Regions from separate parts of the Geobacillus sp. PLS 41 genome, predicted to be linked through region 2. Evidence: predicted binding sites of a transcription regulator. Region 2 holds the regulator's gene; each other region holds the start of a gene.
What was found. The regulator Rex, encoded in region 2, represses fermentation and respiration genes when NADH is low (regulators of the CRP and FNR family bind a similar motif). The targets are predictions, from matches to a motif close to TTGTGAAATATTTCACAA.
Positions count from the first base shown of each region.

Region 1 (3,863 bases), 300 kb from region 2:
TATCACTTTATAATATTTATAATTAGTCTACAAAGAATACATGCCATTTGTCAATATAGATGCCATTAATATATGGGCTCAGACGCCATTTTAACAAAAAAAGGAGGCGGAAATTGTTTCCGCCTCTTATGTCATTCATTTGAGGAGGTTACTATGTATCATACGCCAAACGATGTACATTGTCTGGACGCTTACCTAGATGACGCTAGTCGGGCGACTTCCGCAAGCGCCTCATCGACATGCCCCTTCACTTTCACCCCGCGCCATTCTTGGACCAACGTTCCGTCGGGGGCGATAATGAATGTCGAGCGATCAATGCCCATATATTCCTTGCCGAAATTTTTCTTTTTCTTCCATACCCCATACAGCTCGGCCACTTCATGCCGCTCATCAGAAAGAAGCAAAAATGGCAACTCATATTTTTCGATAAACGCCTCATGCCGATTCATCGGGTCGGTGCTCACTCCTAAAATGACGGCGTTCAACTCAGCGAACTGCGCATGGCGATCGCGAAAGTCGCACGCTTCGGCTGTGCACCCCGGGGTCATGTCTTTTGGATAAAAGTAAAGCACCACATACCGGCCGCGAAAATCAGACAGCGAAACCATTTTCCCATTGCTTGCCGGCAAGGTGAAATCTGGAGCTGGCTGGCCAATGGCAATCGTCATGTCGTTCCCCCCGTCTTCTTCGTTTTCTTTTAGCGTAGCGAAGACGAAGGGAAATTGCAACTCATATCAGCGATGATCCCAGTCAAACACGGTGCGCGTCACGATGACAGCGGGCATAATGTAGCCGAGCAGCGCTTCGGCAATGGCGATCCACCGCCCGACGCCGATCGGAGTGACATCACCGTATCCGACCGACAAAAGCGTCATACCGCTTAAATACAAGCTGTCTTCAAGCAGCGACAAACGATCTTTCGATGCGCTATTTGGGGATGGGGTAAACACAGCATGGCCGTTTACTTGCAAAATCATATAAATCATGGCAAAACCGAGCAACATCGTTAAATACCATTGGACGAGAACCCATAAGCTATCGAGTGACAGGCGATGCGTCGCTTGCACGCGCACTGTCCAAAGCGAGGTGATGCTGCCGAGCAGTACGGCGGCAACAATGCCAAGGAAGGCGTAATCCATCACGTTCCCCCCATTTTTGTCCGTCGTTCATATATACGCGGACAACCGGGCGATTATACCGCATGACCCTCCGCACCCTGCTTGAATCGGCAGCACTCCTGTATTCCACCGGATCACCCGACCCATTTGACAAGCCAGCGTCCCGTCAGATGAAGCCAATCGTTGCGCTTTACTGAGCAAAATAGCGCGCCAATACACCTTTTAACGTCGCAGCACTACGGTGGAACCATTTTTTCTCCTCCTCGTCAAGTTCAATTTCAATCACTTCGCGGATGCCATTTCGGTTGATCACAGCAGGCACACCGATGTAGACATCGCGTTCGCCGTATGGGCCGTCCAAGTAAGCGGAAACGGTCAAAATGGCATTTTCATGATGCAAAATGGCGCGCGTCACGCGGGCAAGCCCCATAGCAATCCCGTAGTACGTCGCTCCTTTTTTCTCAATAATTTGGTAGGCGGCATCGCGCACATTGACAAAAATGCGCTCGAGCTCTTTTTGCGCTTCTTCCCCTTTAGACTCGACCAGCTTGCGGATCGGCACGCCGCCGATATCAGCCTGGCTCCAGACCGGGAGTTCAGTGTCGCCATGTTCGCCGATAATATAGGCGTGCACGTTCGTCGGGGCGACGGCGAAATAGTCGCCCAACAAGAAGCGGAACCGCGCCGTGTCCAAAATCGTGCCCGATCCGATTACTCGCTCTTGCGGCAGGCCGCTGAATTTCCACGTCGCGTACGTTAAAATGTCGACCGGATTGGTGGCGACGAGAAACAGTCCTTGAAATCCGGATGCCATGACCGACTCAACGATCGAGCGGAAAATGGCAATGTTTTTGTCCACAAGATCAAGCCGCGTCTCGCCCGGTTTTTGGTTGGCGCCGGCGCAAATGACAACCAAATCGGCATCGCGGCAATCATCGTAATCGCCGTGCCAAATGTCAGCCGGCTTCGGCGCAAATACTTTCCCATGGTTGAAGTCCATCGCATCGCCCTCAGCCTTGTTTTCATTTGCATCGATGAGCACGATCTCATCGGCAATCCCTTGATTCATTAAGGCAAACGCATAACTGGCGCCGACAAACCCGGTGCCGACGACCGCTACCCGATTTCCTCTCCCGTTTTTCATCACTATTCACCTCTTCTTCCTTTTTGTGAATATATTCACATTTTATTTTACGCCACAACATGCTAACGATACAGACAAGGTTGTGTCGATTGCTTGACCATTGTTTGTCATTTTGATGGCAAATGAACAAAAACGGGCGGGGCGCCTAGCTCCCCGTCCCGCGATATCGTCTCACCCCGGCGTTCCAAAGCATGACCGAAACGGTGAAGCAAACCATGCCGACCACTGGGGTGAAAAAGGCATAACTGTACCATTCCTTTTTATCAAGAAAATAAGCAGCTGGATAAACGCCGACAAAGGCAAACGGCAGCACCCACGTTAAAATATAGCGGATGACGCGATGATAAATATCGATCGGGTAGCGGCCATAGCTGCTGATGTTGTACATCATCGGCATGATGGATGTGCGGGCGTCGGCAAAAAAACTGATCGTCGCCAGTGAAATGAAAATGCCGGCATAAATCAATGCACCGCCAATGACAAACAAAATAAACACGAAGACATCATACCAATGAAATGAAAGAGACAAGCGGCTGCCGGCATACAGCATAATGATCAGCCCGGGCACAGCGCCAAGCAACGATTCGAGCTCCATCCGCTCCAAAACAATTTGAAACAGGCTGTTTAGCGGGCGCGTCAACACACGATCCATTTCCCCCTGCACAATATATCGTTCATTAAAATCCCAAAGGTTAAAAAAGGCGCCAAATACGGCATATGGAACAAGAAAAAAACCGTAAATAAACAAAATCTCATCGCGCGACCAGCCGTGAAGCAGCGTCGTATGGCCGAACACAACCAGCAAAAATACCAAGTTGACCGCCTGAGCCATAAAGTCAGACAGCCACTCCACGAACAAATCGGCTCGATATTGCAGCTTTGTCTTCATATATTGCGCCATGTATTGAAAAAAAACCGATACGTAAAACAACGTTTACCCCCCTTGCACAACAAGACGCTTTTTCGCCGCTCTCCATAACCATCCAATCGGAAAAAGCAATACGATGCACCACGTTGCCTGCAGAAGCAGGCCATCACGGACAGCAGCACCTTTAAAACTTTCTGTCATGATCATGCTTGGGATGTAGCTGATGGCTTGAAACGGGAAATACATCATCGCCCGTTGCGCCCAATCAGGATAAAAGGAAAGCGGCAAAATGAGCCCAGAAAACAAGTCGATGATAAACCGCTTCGCCCTAAGCAACCCTTCATTTCGGAACGTAAAGAACGTCACAACCCCCGCAAGCAAGTTCAGCTCCGAAAAAATGATAAAGCTGAATAGAAGCGACAAGCCGAAAGACAGCCACGTTTTGGCGTGTCCCGGAAACTGAAGCGGCAAAAAAAGCGATACGACCAAAAGCCCAGGCAGCGATAAAAAGAAAAGGCGAAACAGCCCTTCGCCAAGCCCTTGCACAGCTTTCATCCCTAAATAGCTGTACGGGCGGATCAGTTCAATCGCTACTTTTCCATCGCGGATTTCCATGGCGATTTCACGGTCAAGGTTGTTAAAATAAAACGCCCGCGCCAGCCAGGAAATGGCGACATACGTCGTCATTTGCCCAAGCGACATCCCTTGCATCGATGATTTGCCGCCATAAATA
Region 1 covers NZ_CM151395.1:7,773-11,635, forward strand. The annotation lists gene bcp (thioredoxin-dependent thiol peroxidase) at 192-668, opposite strand; gene ACVX3G_RS00035 (potassium channel family protein) at 735-1,139, opposite strand; gene ACVX3G_RS00040 (L-lactate dehydrogenase) at 1,309-2,262, opposite strand; gene ACVX3G_RS00045 (ABC transporter permease) at 2,408-3,193, opposite strand; gene ACVX3G_RS00050 (ABC transporter permease) at 3,197-3,863, opposite strand, start outside.
Region 1: the regulator Rex is predicted to act here: its motif matches at 2,286-2,303, upstream of ACVX3G_RS00040 (L-lactate dehydrogenase).

Region 2 (3,863 bases):
GCATCGCCGCCAACATCGAATGGCGGCTGCTCGGCATCAAACCAGGGTCGGAAAATACAAGGCAAATCATCGATATCATCCGCCTGACGCCGCTGCTTATCGTCGTCACCTCCGTCATCGGCCCGATTTTGGAAGAGCTCATCTTCCGCAAAATCATTTTCGGCTCGCTTTATGAAAAATACAACTTTTGGCTTGCTGCGCTTGTCAGTTCGCTTTTGTTTGCCATTGTCCATATGGAGCCGGAACATTTGCTTCTGTACACATCCATGGGGATGGTATTCGCGTTTTTATACGCAAAAACCGGACGCATTTTCGTACCGATTTTCGCCCATGTCGCCATGAATACGTTCGTCGTCGTCATGCAGACGCTATTGGCCGACGAGATTGAGAAAATGATGCGCCAGTCCGAGCTGCCGCTCGCCGTTTGGAGGGTTTGGCTATGATGCGAAACCCTCGGCTGTTTTCGCTTCTGTATTTCGTCTTAGGCTCAATGTTTACGTATTTGGCCATCGAAAGTGCTCATGAAACGGTTTGGAACGTCTCCACCATCGCTTTAGCGGCGCTCGCTGCCTTTGATTTCGGCACCGCCCTTCGCCTTCTTTTCGCCTCAAAACGCTGACCCCCTTCCCGTGATTCGCGCGGGAAGGGACCAGAACATCAATCCCATGACGGCGATCATATCGTGAAAATGGAAACAAAAAAACAAGAGGCCGGCCTCAAAACCCTGTTTTGCGGCTTTTGAGACAGCCCCTTCGTTTGGCCCGGCCTTGCTCGCTTTCCTCTCAATGTTTTTCGTCCCGCCTCACTCATTGCCTTCCTGCTCGACTGCTCGCTGCGCTTTCCGATAGCCGATGCGCGCCACCCAAATGCTTCCTTCATACAAAATGGTGAGCGGAATCATGACGATCACTTGCGACAACACATCCGGCGGCGTAATGACCGCCGCTAAAATAAGCAGCGCTAAATACGCATACTTGCGGATGCGAACAAGAAGCTGCGGCGTAATAAGCCCTAAGCGGGTAAAAAACAGCACAACAATCGGAAGCTGAAATACGATGCCAAACGGCAGCACGAGCTGAAGCAAAAACTGAAAATATTCATTAATGCCGATCATTTGTTGAACCCCTAGTTGGTCAGCCAGCTGGCTCATAAATCGAACGACAAACGGAAACAAGACGAAATAAGCGAAGCTGACGCCTGCTAAAAAAAGAACGATCGACGCCGGGATATAGCTTAACGTCACTTTCCGCTCTTTTTCATACAGACCGGGGCTGACAAACGCCCAAATTTGATACAACAGCACCGGAGCCGACAGCACAGCTGCGATGACAAAGGCAAACTGAAAATACACTTTAATCGGATCGGTGAGGCGGAAGGCGTTCATGGTCAAATGCTTCGCCTCGGCCGTTCGCTGCAAATACAAAATGACATCATCGACAAAAAAGAAACTAACGACAAGCGCCGCAGCAAAAAAGATGAGCACGATGATGAGCCGTTTTCGCAGTTCACCCAGATGCTCATACACCGACATTTCTTTGTCATTCATTGTTTCTCCATCCTGCCTTGTCATCGGTCGGTTTTCGTTTCTTCGTCATCAGCGAGCCCTTTTGTGGCGTCTTTAAACTCGCGAAGCGACTGGCCGAACGACCGCCCTAATTCTGGCAGCTTTTTCGTGCCAAACAGCAACAAAATCACAGCAACGAGCAACAAATATTTCATGTGTTGTTCTCTCCTTTTACGATGGCGATGGATAGTTTTTCAAAAAATAGACGAGCGACTGCAGCTCAATGGCTAAATCGATATGATGGACGCGAATATGGTTCGGCACGTTCAACCGCGCCGGAGTAAAGTTTAAAATGCCTTTAATTCCTTGGGCGACAAGGCGGTCGGTCAGCGCTTGAGCCGCGGCGGCCGGCACGGTTAAAATGGCGACCGGGATGTTTTCGTGAAGCCGCTCCTCCAACTCATCGAGATGATAGACCGGCACCCCGCCGACTGTCGTTCCTACTTTCCGCTCATCGACATCAAACGCCATCACGATTTTCGTATTGTTGTTTTTCGAAAAATTATAGTTTAAAAAGGCGGTGCCTAAATTGCCGACGCCAAACAAGGCGACTTCGGTCACCTCATCCTCTTCAAGCGTCCGGCGGAAAAACGACAACAAATAATTGACATTATACCCGTATCCCTTTTTACCAAGCGCGCCAAAATAGGAGAAATCGCGGCGGATCGTCGCCGGATCGACTTTCACCGCCTCGCTCAACTCGGCAGAGGAGACGCGTTGCTTGCCGGAAGCGTGCAAGTTTTTCAAAAACCGATAGTAAAGCGGCAGCCGTTTGGCGGTTGCCTGCGGAATTTTCGGTTGTTCGTTGCTCATGATCTCATCCCCTAGCTAATCGGTTTTCCGTCGGTAATGGCCAGACTTCCCGCCCGTTTTTTCGACCAAATACGTCGGACCGATGACCATTCCTTTATCAAGCGCCTTGCACATATCGTACACTGTCAACGCACAGACCGAAGCGGCCGTCAGCGCTTCCATTTCCACTCCTGTGCTCCCTTTCGTTTTCACCGTTGCCGTGATGACGAGCTTATGCGCTTCTCCATCGTTTTCCCAAGCAAAAGCAATGTCCACACCCTTTAACATAAGCGGGTGACACATTGGAATAAGGTCAGCTGTCTTCTTCGCCGCCATCACCCCCGCCACTTGAGCGACGGCGAGCACATCCCCTTTCTCGATCGCATTGCTCGTCATTTTTTCGTAAATTTCCCGGCTGACAGTCACGCTCGTTTGCGCCACAGCCACTCGCACAGTATCTTCTTTGTGCGTAATATCAACCATTTTCGCGCGCCCTTGTTCATTGAAATGAGTGAACGATGACAATACAATCTCCTCCATTTATACACTATACACGATTTTTCATCATTCGTCTTTGACCGTTTTCGCGACTTGCGTTAAACTATTCGCGAGGTGACGGACATGATCATTTTGCAAGTGCACGGGCTCACGAAATATTTCGGCGCTGACCTTATTTTATCGAATATAAAACTAGAAATACAGTCCCGCGACCGAATCGCCCTTGTCGGCCGCAACGGAGCGGGAAAATCGACATTGTTGAAAATCATCGCCGGTGAACTCTCTTTCGACAGCGGCAAAATCATCAAACCAAACCATATCAAAATCGGCTATTTGGCGCAAAACAGCGGGCTCGACTCGCCGCGTTCCATTTGGGACGAAATGCTTGAGGTATTCACCCCGCTTCTAGGACTCGAAAAACAGCTCGCCGAACTCAGCATGCAACTCGGCGACCCGGACGTACTCGCCGATCCCGCTCGCTATGAAAAAACGCTGAAAATGTATGACGAGCTGCAAGAACAATACAAAGAACAAGGCGGCTACCAATACGAAGCCGACATCCGCTCCGTTTTGCACGGGCTGCAGTTTTCCTCATATGATTATAAAACTACGCCGGTCTCGTCGTTAAGCGGCGGACAGCGGACGCGGCTTGCCCTTGGGAAATTGCTGTTGTCCAAGCCGGATTTATTGATTTTGGACGAGCCGACGAACCATTTGGATCTTGAGACGCTTGCCTGGCTGGAGCAGTACTTGCAAGCCTATCCCGGTGCCGTCCTGGTTGTTTCCCACGACCGCTACTTTTTAGACAAAATCGTCACCGACGTATACGAACTGTCGAATGCCACGCTCAAACACTATGCCGGCAACTACAGCCGCTATTTGGAGTTGCGGGCCGAGCAATACGAACAAGAGTTAAGACGGTACGAGAAACAGCAAGAAGAAATCGCCCGACTCCAAGACTTCATCCAGCGCAACATCGCACGTGCCTCGACGGCCAAACGGGCGCAAA
Region 2 covers NZ_CM151395.1:310,160-314,022, forward strand. The annotation lists gene ACVX3G_RS01345 (lysostaphin resistance A-like protein) at 1-443, shown strand, start outside; gene ACVX3G_RS01350 (YdiK family protein) at 440-619, shown strand; gene tatC (twin-arginine translocase subunit TatC) at 803-1,546, opposite strand; gene tatA (twin-arginine translocase TatA/TatE family subunit) at 1,567-1,719, opposite strand; gene ACVX3G_RS01365 (redox-sensing transcriptional repressor Rex) at 1,736-2,377, opposite strand; gene moaC (cyclic pyranopterin monophosphate synthase MoaC) at 2,393-2,881, opposite strand; gene ACVX3G_RS01375 (ABC-F family ATP-binding cassette domain-containing protein) at 2,978-3,863, shown strand, end outside.

Region 3 (3,863 bases), 520 kb from region 2:
GCAATAGGTCATGGATCCATTTGATGCCAAAGAAGCTGTCTGGTTCTGTATAGTAGTGGGCGAGCAGCGCCCCGAACATCGTTTGGACGAAAAAGAGCGCCGATACAACGACGAAATATTTGCCCGCTTTCACTTGCGACGGAGTCAGCGGCTGCCGCCGCAAATCGATGACTGGAAACTTCCCTTCTGCATACGCTTCTTGCATGCTTAACTGATAGCGGTGGAACACATACAAAATGATCCCGATGAACAAAATCAAAATCGTGACGCTCGCGCCGCTCCACCATACCGCGGAAAACGACATCGTATTGCCGGCGTCCTCATAGTACGGCCAGTTGTTCGTATAGGTGATGTGGTCGCCAAGTCTTGGCGTGCTTGACAGCCAAGCGGTCCAGAAGAAAAAGTCGGCAATTTGCTTGATTTGGTCGCCGTCCGCGACCCAAGCACGGCCTGATTTTGGCATGTCGCTTTCTTTGATCAATCCTTTTTTCAATCCCCAACCATCGCCATTGGTGAACACGTCGCGGTAATAGTCGCGCACTTTTTCCAACCCGTATACTTGCGCATCTGTCAGGACGAGAACATCCGTAACCGGGTTGTAGCGATTTTTTCGCATTTCCTTGATGACTTGTTCGCGGATGATCGTTTTCTCATCGGCGGTTAAATCGGCAAACGGTTTGTGATACCGCTCTTTTGCTTTGTAATCTTGCATGCCTTCCGTATAAATTTTCAACGCTTCCGCCGTATAGTCCGGCCCCATATACGACCCATGCCCAAGCACGGTTCCGTAATCCATCAGCCCGTATTTTTGGAAGACGGCCTGCCCGCCGATGATCGTTTCTTTCGTCATCAACACTTGGCCGTCTTCACTGCGCACTTCCTTCGGCCTCGGCGCCATTTCTTTAAAAATCCAATATCCGCCGACAAGCAGGACGGTAAAGCTGATCACAATAGTGAAAATGAGAATCGATTTGAGAAAACTGTTGGTCGTTTGCCGCCCCGGCCGCATGTTGGGGCGAACGGATCGATGAACTTCCATATGAGCCAACCTCCTTCTCGTTTGTTCGCCCCCATTGTAGCGCGCTGATCGTTCGGCGGTTTGTGAGCCGGGGCAAATGTCCGTTATGATTTATATCACAGCTTTATGGCGTGAGAATGTATACAATGAAGGCAGAAAAGGCCAAACGGCGCGGATGTTCAAAAAGAGAAAAGCATCGATGCTCTGTTGACAGCCGCCACACTTTTGTCACATTTCCAAAGGAGAGAACGCCATGGCGAACCATTGGATGAAAGACCGCTTAAAAGCTGTTCCGTTGTTTCGTGAACTGTCCGATTACGAGCTTGATTCGCTGGTTGCCATTTCCCACGTGCGCGTTTACAAGCCGCGGACGTTTGTCTTTATGCAAGGCGACCCGCTCGAGCGAGTCTATTTCATTCATTCCGGCACGGTAAAAATTTATAAAACGGACTTCAGCGGGAAAGAACAAATCGTTTCGATTTTGCAGACGGGAGAAATGTTTCCGCATGCCGGCTTTTTCTTAAAAGGCACCTATCCGGCCCACGCCGAAGTGGTCGAGGAAGCGACATTGATCGCGATCCCGATCCACGATTTCGAACAAGTGCTGATGGCGAGCCCTGAACTTTGCATAAAACTGTTTCGCGTCATGGGCGAAAAAATCGTTGATTTGCAAAACCGGCTCGAAGCGCAAGTGCTCCATAATACGTACGAACAAATCGTGTTGCTTTTGTTGCGGCTGACGCGCACGAACGCCGTCAAACAAGGGAAGTGGCACCGCCTCACCGCCCATGTGACAAACCGCGAGCTGGCCAACATGATCGGCACCGCCCGGGAAACGGTGAGCCGCACGTTGAGCCAACTGAAACGGAAAGGGCTGATTGACGTCGACGAACACGGCTTTTATTTGATTGACCGCGAAGGGCTCGAACAAGAAATCTTTTTCTAACTCCTTTTTCCCCATCGTCCGGCACCGGTCGGGATGCGCAATGGAGCTGATGGGGTTTCCTTTCAAACATTTCGGCAAGCCCATCTTTCTGGAACATGCTATTCCGCCCTTTCAAACGAAAACGAAACCTTTTTTCCAAAGTGGAATATGTCATGTTTCGGCCGAAAGATGTGAGCTATATCACAACATTCCACAGTGAAAATGATTATCATGATAGTCAAAAAGGAGGGAAAGCGCATGGGTGTGACGATTGAACTCGATGTACGCGAAGATTTGCGGCAAAAGCGGGAACCGTTTGAAAAAATTATGAACGCCATCAAGCCGCTGCAGCCGGGCGATACGTTCATTTTACACGCCCCGTTCAAGCCGTTGCCGTTGTTTCCAATTATGAAAGCAAAAGGATTTGCGTACGAAGTGGAACAAATCGAAAAAAAACATTGGAAAGTAACGTTTGTGAAGCAGGGGGGATGACCGATGATCCTCGATAACCGCGGACTCGAGCCGCCGCAGCCGATGATGCGGACGCTAGCCGCCCTCGCCAAACTCAACCAAGGCGAAACGTTGACGATCATCAACGACCGCCGCCCGATGTTTTTGTACGAGCAGCTTGACGAGCTTGGCTACCGGCACGAGACGGTCGCACGTGAAGACGGCAGTTTTGAAATCCGCATTACGAAAGGATGAGCAACGTGTTTCCTACTCGCACGGGGACGGAAACAGACGTCCGTCTTCCGTTCTCGTTTATCATGTTCGCCGTGTTGGCGTTCGCCGCGTCGCAGCTTATGTTGCTTGGAGCGATTCCCTCACTTAGCAGCGGCGCGTTCCGGCTGCCGTTCGTGTGGGCGGCGGCCCACCTGGCGTTGCTTGGCTTTGCATTGATGACGGCCATGGGGGCGATGTACCAGCTCGTTCCGGTCGCCTTTTTGACGCCGATTTGGAGCGAGCGGCTCGGTTTTTGGCAGTTTGCGATCACCGCTCTCGGCATCGTCGCCTTTGCCGCCAGTTTAGCGTTTACGCCAAACCAGGCGTTTCTCCCTGGCTTGCTTCTGCTGTTCGGCATCGTGCTGTTTGTCTGGCAAATGGCGATGACATTAAAACAACAAAAAAACAAAACGATCATGACGCTGTTTGTCGCGACTTCCTTGTTGTTTTTGCTGCTGACGGGCGCCGCCGGAGGGCTGCTTGCCTTTCACTTTTTCGCCGCCACAGGCGCCAACAGTCATGAAACGGTGTTCGGCTTGCATGTGCTGTTCGGGCTGTGCGGCTGGTTCACACTGCTCATCATAGGCTTTTCGTACAAAATGGCGCCGATGTTCTCGCTCGCCCACGGCTTTTCGCTGCGGCCGGCGCGTTACGTCTATGCGCTGTACATCAGCGGGATTGCTGTGGCGTTCGCCAGCTTATTCTTGCGAAGCCACGCATGGCTTGCAGCCGGTGCAGCCTTGCTCATGAGCGGATTCGTTGTTTTCGCCTGGCATATCCGCGCCATTTTGCAAAAGCGGATGAAAAAAACGCTTGACCGCCCGTTCCGCTTTTCGCTTTCGGCCATCGTCATCGGCCTTGTGCTGCACGTTGCCGCCTTTGTCGCCATCGTCGTCGGCAGCGGACGGCTGCTTGGCATCATTGTTTATCTATTCATTGTCGGCTGGATTCTCTTCAGCATCGTCGGCTATTTGTTCAAAATCGTGCCGTTTTTATGGTGGACGCATCGCTACAGCGAAAAAGTCGGCCAACAAAACGTGCCGACGTTAAAACAAATGATGAATGAGCGAGCCGTCACCGTCCAATGCCGCCTATGGCTCATCGCCCTCGCGCTGGCGGCCGTTGCGCTTGCTGTCGCGAGCGTGCCGCTGTTCGCCATCACTCAAGTGCTGTTGGCTGGATTAAGCGTTGCCTTTG
Region 3 covers NZ_CM151395.1:3,304,060-3,307,922, forward strand. The annotation lists partial or broken gene ACVX3G_RS16505 (nitric-oxide reductase large subunit) at 1-1,039, opposite strand, end outside; gene ACVX3G_RS16510 (Crp/Fnr family transcriptional regulator) at 1,272-1,964, shown strand; gene ACVX3G_RS16515 (DUF2249 domain-containing protein) at 2,202-2,435, shown strand; gene ACVX3G_RS16520 (DUF2249 domain-containing protein) at 2,439-2,648, shown strand; gene ACVX3G_RS16525 (membrane protein) at 2,645-3,863, shown strand, end outside.
Region 3: the regulator Rex is predicted to act here: its motif matches at 2,133-2,150, upstream of ACVX3G_RS16515 (DUF2249 domain-containing protein).

Region 4 (3,863 bases), 1.5 Mb from region 2:
AACGACGTCACTGCCGCGACGATGCCCGGGCGATCTGGGCAGGAGATAAGGATTCGAGCGCGCTGCTCGTAACCTTGCAAAAATGATTGCCAGCGATGTTGGCGAAATGTCGTCATGCGTTGTCTCTCCCTTTTCTTGCTTTTCTTGCAATTCATCATACAAAAAATTCATGAACTTGCCAACAGGGAAGATAACAAAAGAGGGTGTCCCAAAAGGATCGGGACACCCTTTCTTATTACCGTATATAGGTATAAAACAATCATTAAGAAACAATATGTTGTGTTTTGTTAAGAAAAATGACCCTTTTGGGTCATCCCCCTGGCAAGCGAAAAACCTCTCTCAGTCTTTCGTCAAATCGCCGGCCGGGCCGAAAAATTCGTAATGGATGTGCTCCTCTGGCACACTCCATTGTTTTAGGGCACGATAGACGGTTTTCATAAACGGCATCGGGCCGCAGAAATAAAAGTCTGCGTCTTTCGTCGGGATCACGGATTGCATCCATGCGAGGTCGATCCGCCCTTCTTTGCCAAAATGTGGATGGCGGCGATCCTCGTCGGATGGCGACTCGTAACAAATACGGTAAGAAAATGACGGGCGTTCCGCCAACATCCGAAGCTCCTTATCAAACGCGTGCACGCGGCCATTCAAAGCAGCATGCAAAAACGCCGCTGGGCGGGTCGGTTGGCGGATGGCCAACGTATGCGCCATGCTCAAAAGCGGAGTGATGCCGACGCCGCCGCTGATGAACACAACCGGCGTCGTTTTGGACAAATCAAGCGTAAAATCGCCGGCTGGAGCGCTAAGCTCGAGCACGTCGCCCTCTTGGACATGATCATGCAAATAGTTGGAAACAATGCCGGCCGGCTTGTCCGCTGTAGCTGCTTCCCGTTTGACGCTGATGCGGTAATACCCTTTTCCAGGTGCATCCGATAAGCTGTATTGGCGAATATGCGTATACGTCTCGCCCGGAATCGACAGTTTGACGCTCACGTATTGACCCGGCAAATAATCACTGATGGCCTTGCCGTCTTCCGGCTCCAAATAAAACGAAGTAATGACGCCGCTTTCTTTCACCTTTTTCACGACGACAAATCGGCGAAAGTCACGCCAGCCTCCGTGTTTGGCCGCTGCCTCATCGTAGAGCTCTTTTTCCACTTGAATGAAAACGGACGCAATGGCTTCATATGCTTCCGTCCAAGCCGTGATCACTTCGTCGGTGGCGGCGTCGCCGAGCACGTCTTTGATCGCCAGCAACAAATGCTTTCCGACGATCGGGTATTGTTCTGGTTTGATTCCTAAGCTGCGGTGTTTATGGCCGATTTGCCGCACAACCGGCAAAATAGCATCAAGCTGGTCGATATAGCGCGCTGCCGCATACACGGCTGCGGCCAAGGCGCGTTGCTGCCGCCCTTGCTTTTGGTTGGCGTGGTTGAAAATATGGAGCAGTTCCGGATGATTGGAAAACATGAGTTCATAAAACCGCTTCGTAATTTGTTCGCCATGTGTTTCCAAGACAGGCACCGTTGATTTCACAATTTCAATCGTTTTTGGATGCAATTTCGTTGTCGTTGTCATGATTTCATCCCCTTGTAAAACATGTATTTTTAATACATCTTTTATTCAACCATGATCACTGCGAAAAAACAATATTTCAAATACATCTTTAATAAATTGTTCACAATTCTCCGTTCGAATCAGGTGTGGTACAATGGGATCAAGAATGTCGCTTAAAGGTTGTGAATCACGATGCAGTTGACGAACTATACGGAATACGCCTTGCGCGTCCTCTTGTTTTTAGGCGCGCTTGATGAAGAAGAAAAAACAAACATCAAAGACATTGCCGCTGCCTTTTCCATTTCAGAGCATCATTTAAGCAAAATCGTCTATGAGCTTGGCAAACTCGGCTACATTGAAACGATCCGTGGGCGCAACGGTGGAATCCGCCTTGCGAAACGCCCCGCGGAGATTGTCATCGGCGCGGTTGTTCGCGAAACGGAGGAAAACTTGTCGCTTGTCGAGTGTTTTGCCGCCCACGGCAATGAGTGCGTCTTAACGCCGGTATGTCGGCTTCGCTTCGCACTTCACGAGGCGTTAGAGGCGTTTTTGCGTGTGCTGGATGCGTATACGCTCGCCGATTTGCTTGAAGACCGAGCGTCGCTTCGTTCTTTATTGAAAGAGCGGCGCGGTTGAGAAAACTTTCTGGCTATAAGCTGGAGAGTTTTTTGGCGTTTGGCAGGCACACGATCACTAGGCATCGCTCTACGGAAGGAAGACGCGGGATGATGCGAAACCGATGGCGGCCTTTGCGCGGGATGTGGCGGCAAGAACGATCATCAGGTGGAAAAACGAAACCAGTCGTCAAACATGGGCGGCGGGATGAATACGTCCGGCACCGGCCGATCACATCCCCTTTGTTTGCCACAAGACGAAGAATATATTAAGATTAGAAAGGTGTGAAAACATCTGCATGACTAAAGGAGGTCACAATGAAACACGAAGGAAGCGCTTTGCCACCTTACTTGCATATGGACAATGGAGAGCTTTGGCTCACCGAAGATGATCGCGACAACTTAAAAATCAGCTATCGAATCAAAGAGGTGATTTTTGCCGAGCCGTCCGAGTACCAGCATGTGATGATTTTGGATTCGTACGATTTTGGCCGCATGCTCGTACTCGATGGCGTCGTGCAAACGACCTCGATTGACGGCCATATTTATAACGAAATGATTTCGCACGTGCCGCTGCAGTTTCATCCGGAAGCGAAGCGGGTGCTCATCATCGGCGGCGGCGACTGCGGCGCAGCTCGTGAGACGGCGAAATACGCTCATCTTGAAGCCATCGATATGGTGGAAATCGACGAAAAAGTCGTCCGGGCGTGCAAAGAGCATTTGCCAGCCGTCTCCGGCAACTTATCGGATCCGCGCGTGCGGTTTGTTTATGATGATGGCGTCGTGTTTGTGCAAGAGAAAGAAAACGTCTACGACGTCATTATGATCGACTCGTCTGACCCAGTCGGCCCGGCGGAAGCCTTGTTTTCACCGGAGTTTTACGCCAACGTCCATCGCGCGTTGAAAGCAGACGGGCTGATGGTCTGCCAAAGCCAGTCGCCGATTTTCCACTTGGATATCTTGAAACGGACGTACCGCAATATTCGCGAACTGTTCCCGCATGTGCTTGTGTACACCGCGGTGGTGCCGACGTATCCAGGCGGACTGTGGAGCTTTACGATCGGCTCGAAACGGCCGCTCGATTTTCCGGCGCAGACAACCATTCCAAACGACACGAAATACGTCAATGATGCGGTCTTTCGTCAATGTTTCGCCTTGCCCGAGTTTTTGCGCTCGGCGCTTGAGGTGGAATAACGGCTTGGCATGGAAAAAGCTGTCCCTGCTTTGTGAGGGGACAGCTTTTTTTGTGTCATTTGAGTGATCTTTCTATTATTCCACCCGCTTTCTTGTTTCATTGCGCCGGTGGGTTGTGGGTCAGTGCCCGCTTAGCAAGCCATTGAAACGTCAAGTCATCCGCCGGCGGGTTGTGCAATCCAGCGCGGACGTCACGGTAATGCCGCTGAAGCGGATTGTCAGCAAACAAGCTTTGTCCGCCGACAATGCGCATCGCCCAATCGACGACTTCAAGCGCGGTATTGGTGGCGACCAATTTGGCTGTTGCCAACTCCTCTTTCATCGCCATCCGTTTTTCCGGATAGCGATCCCATAAGTCGGCGACCGCGTACAGGAAATGGCGCGCATGGGTGAGGCGCCATTCCATTTCAGCGATTTTCCGCTGCACTTCGGGTGTTAGGGCGATTGGGTGAGGCAGGGTATTAGGCTGGTACGTCTTGGCAAAGCGAAGCGCCTCATTGC
Region 4 covers NZ_CM151395.1:2,340,732-2,344,594, reverse strand. The annotation lists gene purU (formyltetrahydrofolate deformylase) at 1-116, opposite strand, end outside; gene hmpA (NO-inducible flavohemoprotein) at 340-1,575, opposite strand; gene nsrR (nitric oxide-sensing transcriptional repressor NsrR) at 1,747-2,190, shown strand; gene speE (polyamine aminopropyltransferase) at 2,487-3,362, shown strand; gene ACVX3G_RS11705 (acyl-CoA dehydrogenase family protein) at 3,460-3,863, opposite strand, start outside.
Region 4: the regulator Rex is predicted to act here: its motif matches at 1,664-1,681, upstream of nsrR (nitric oxide-sensing transcriptional repressor NsrR).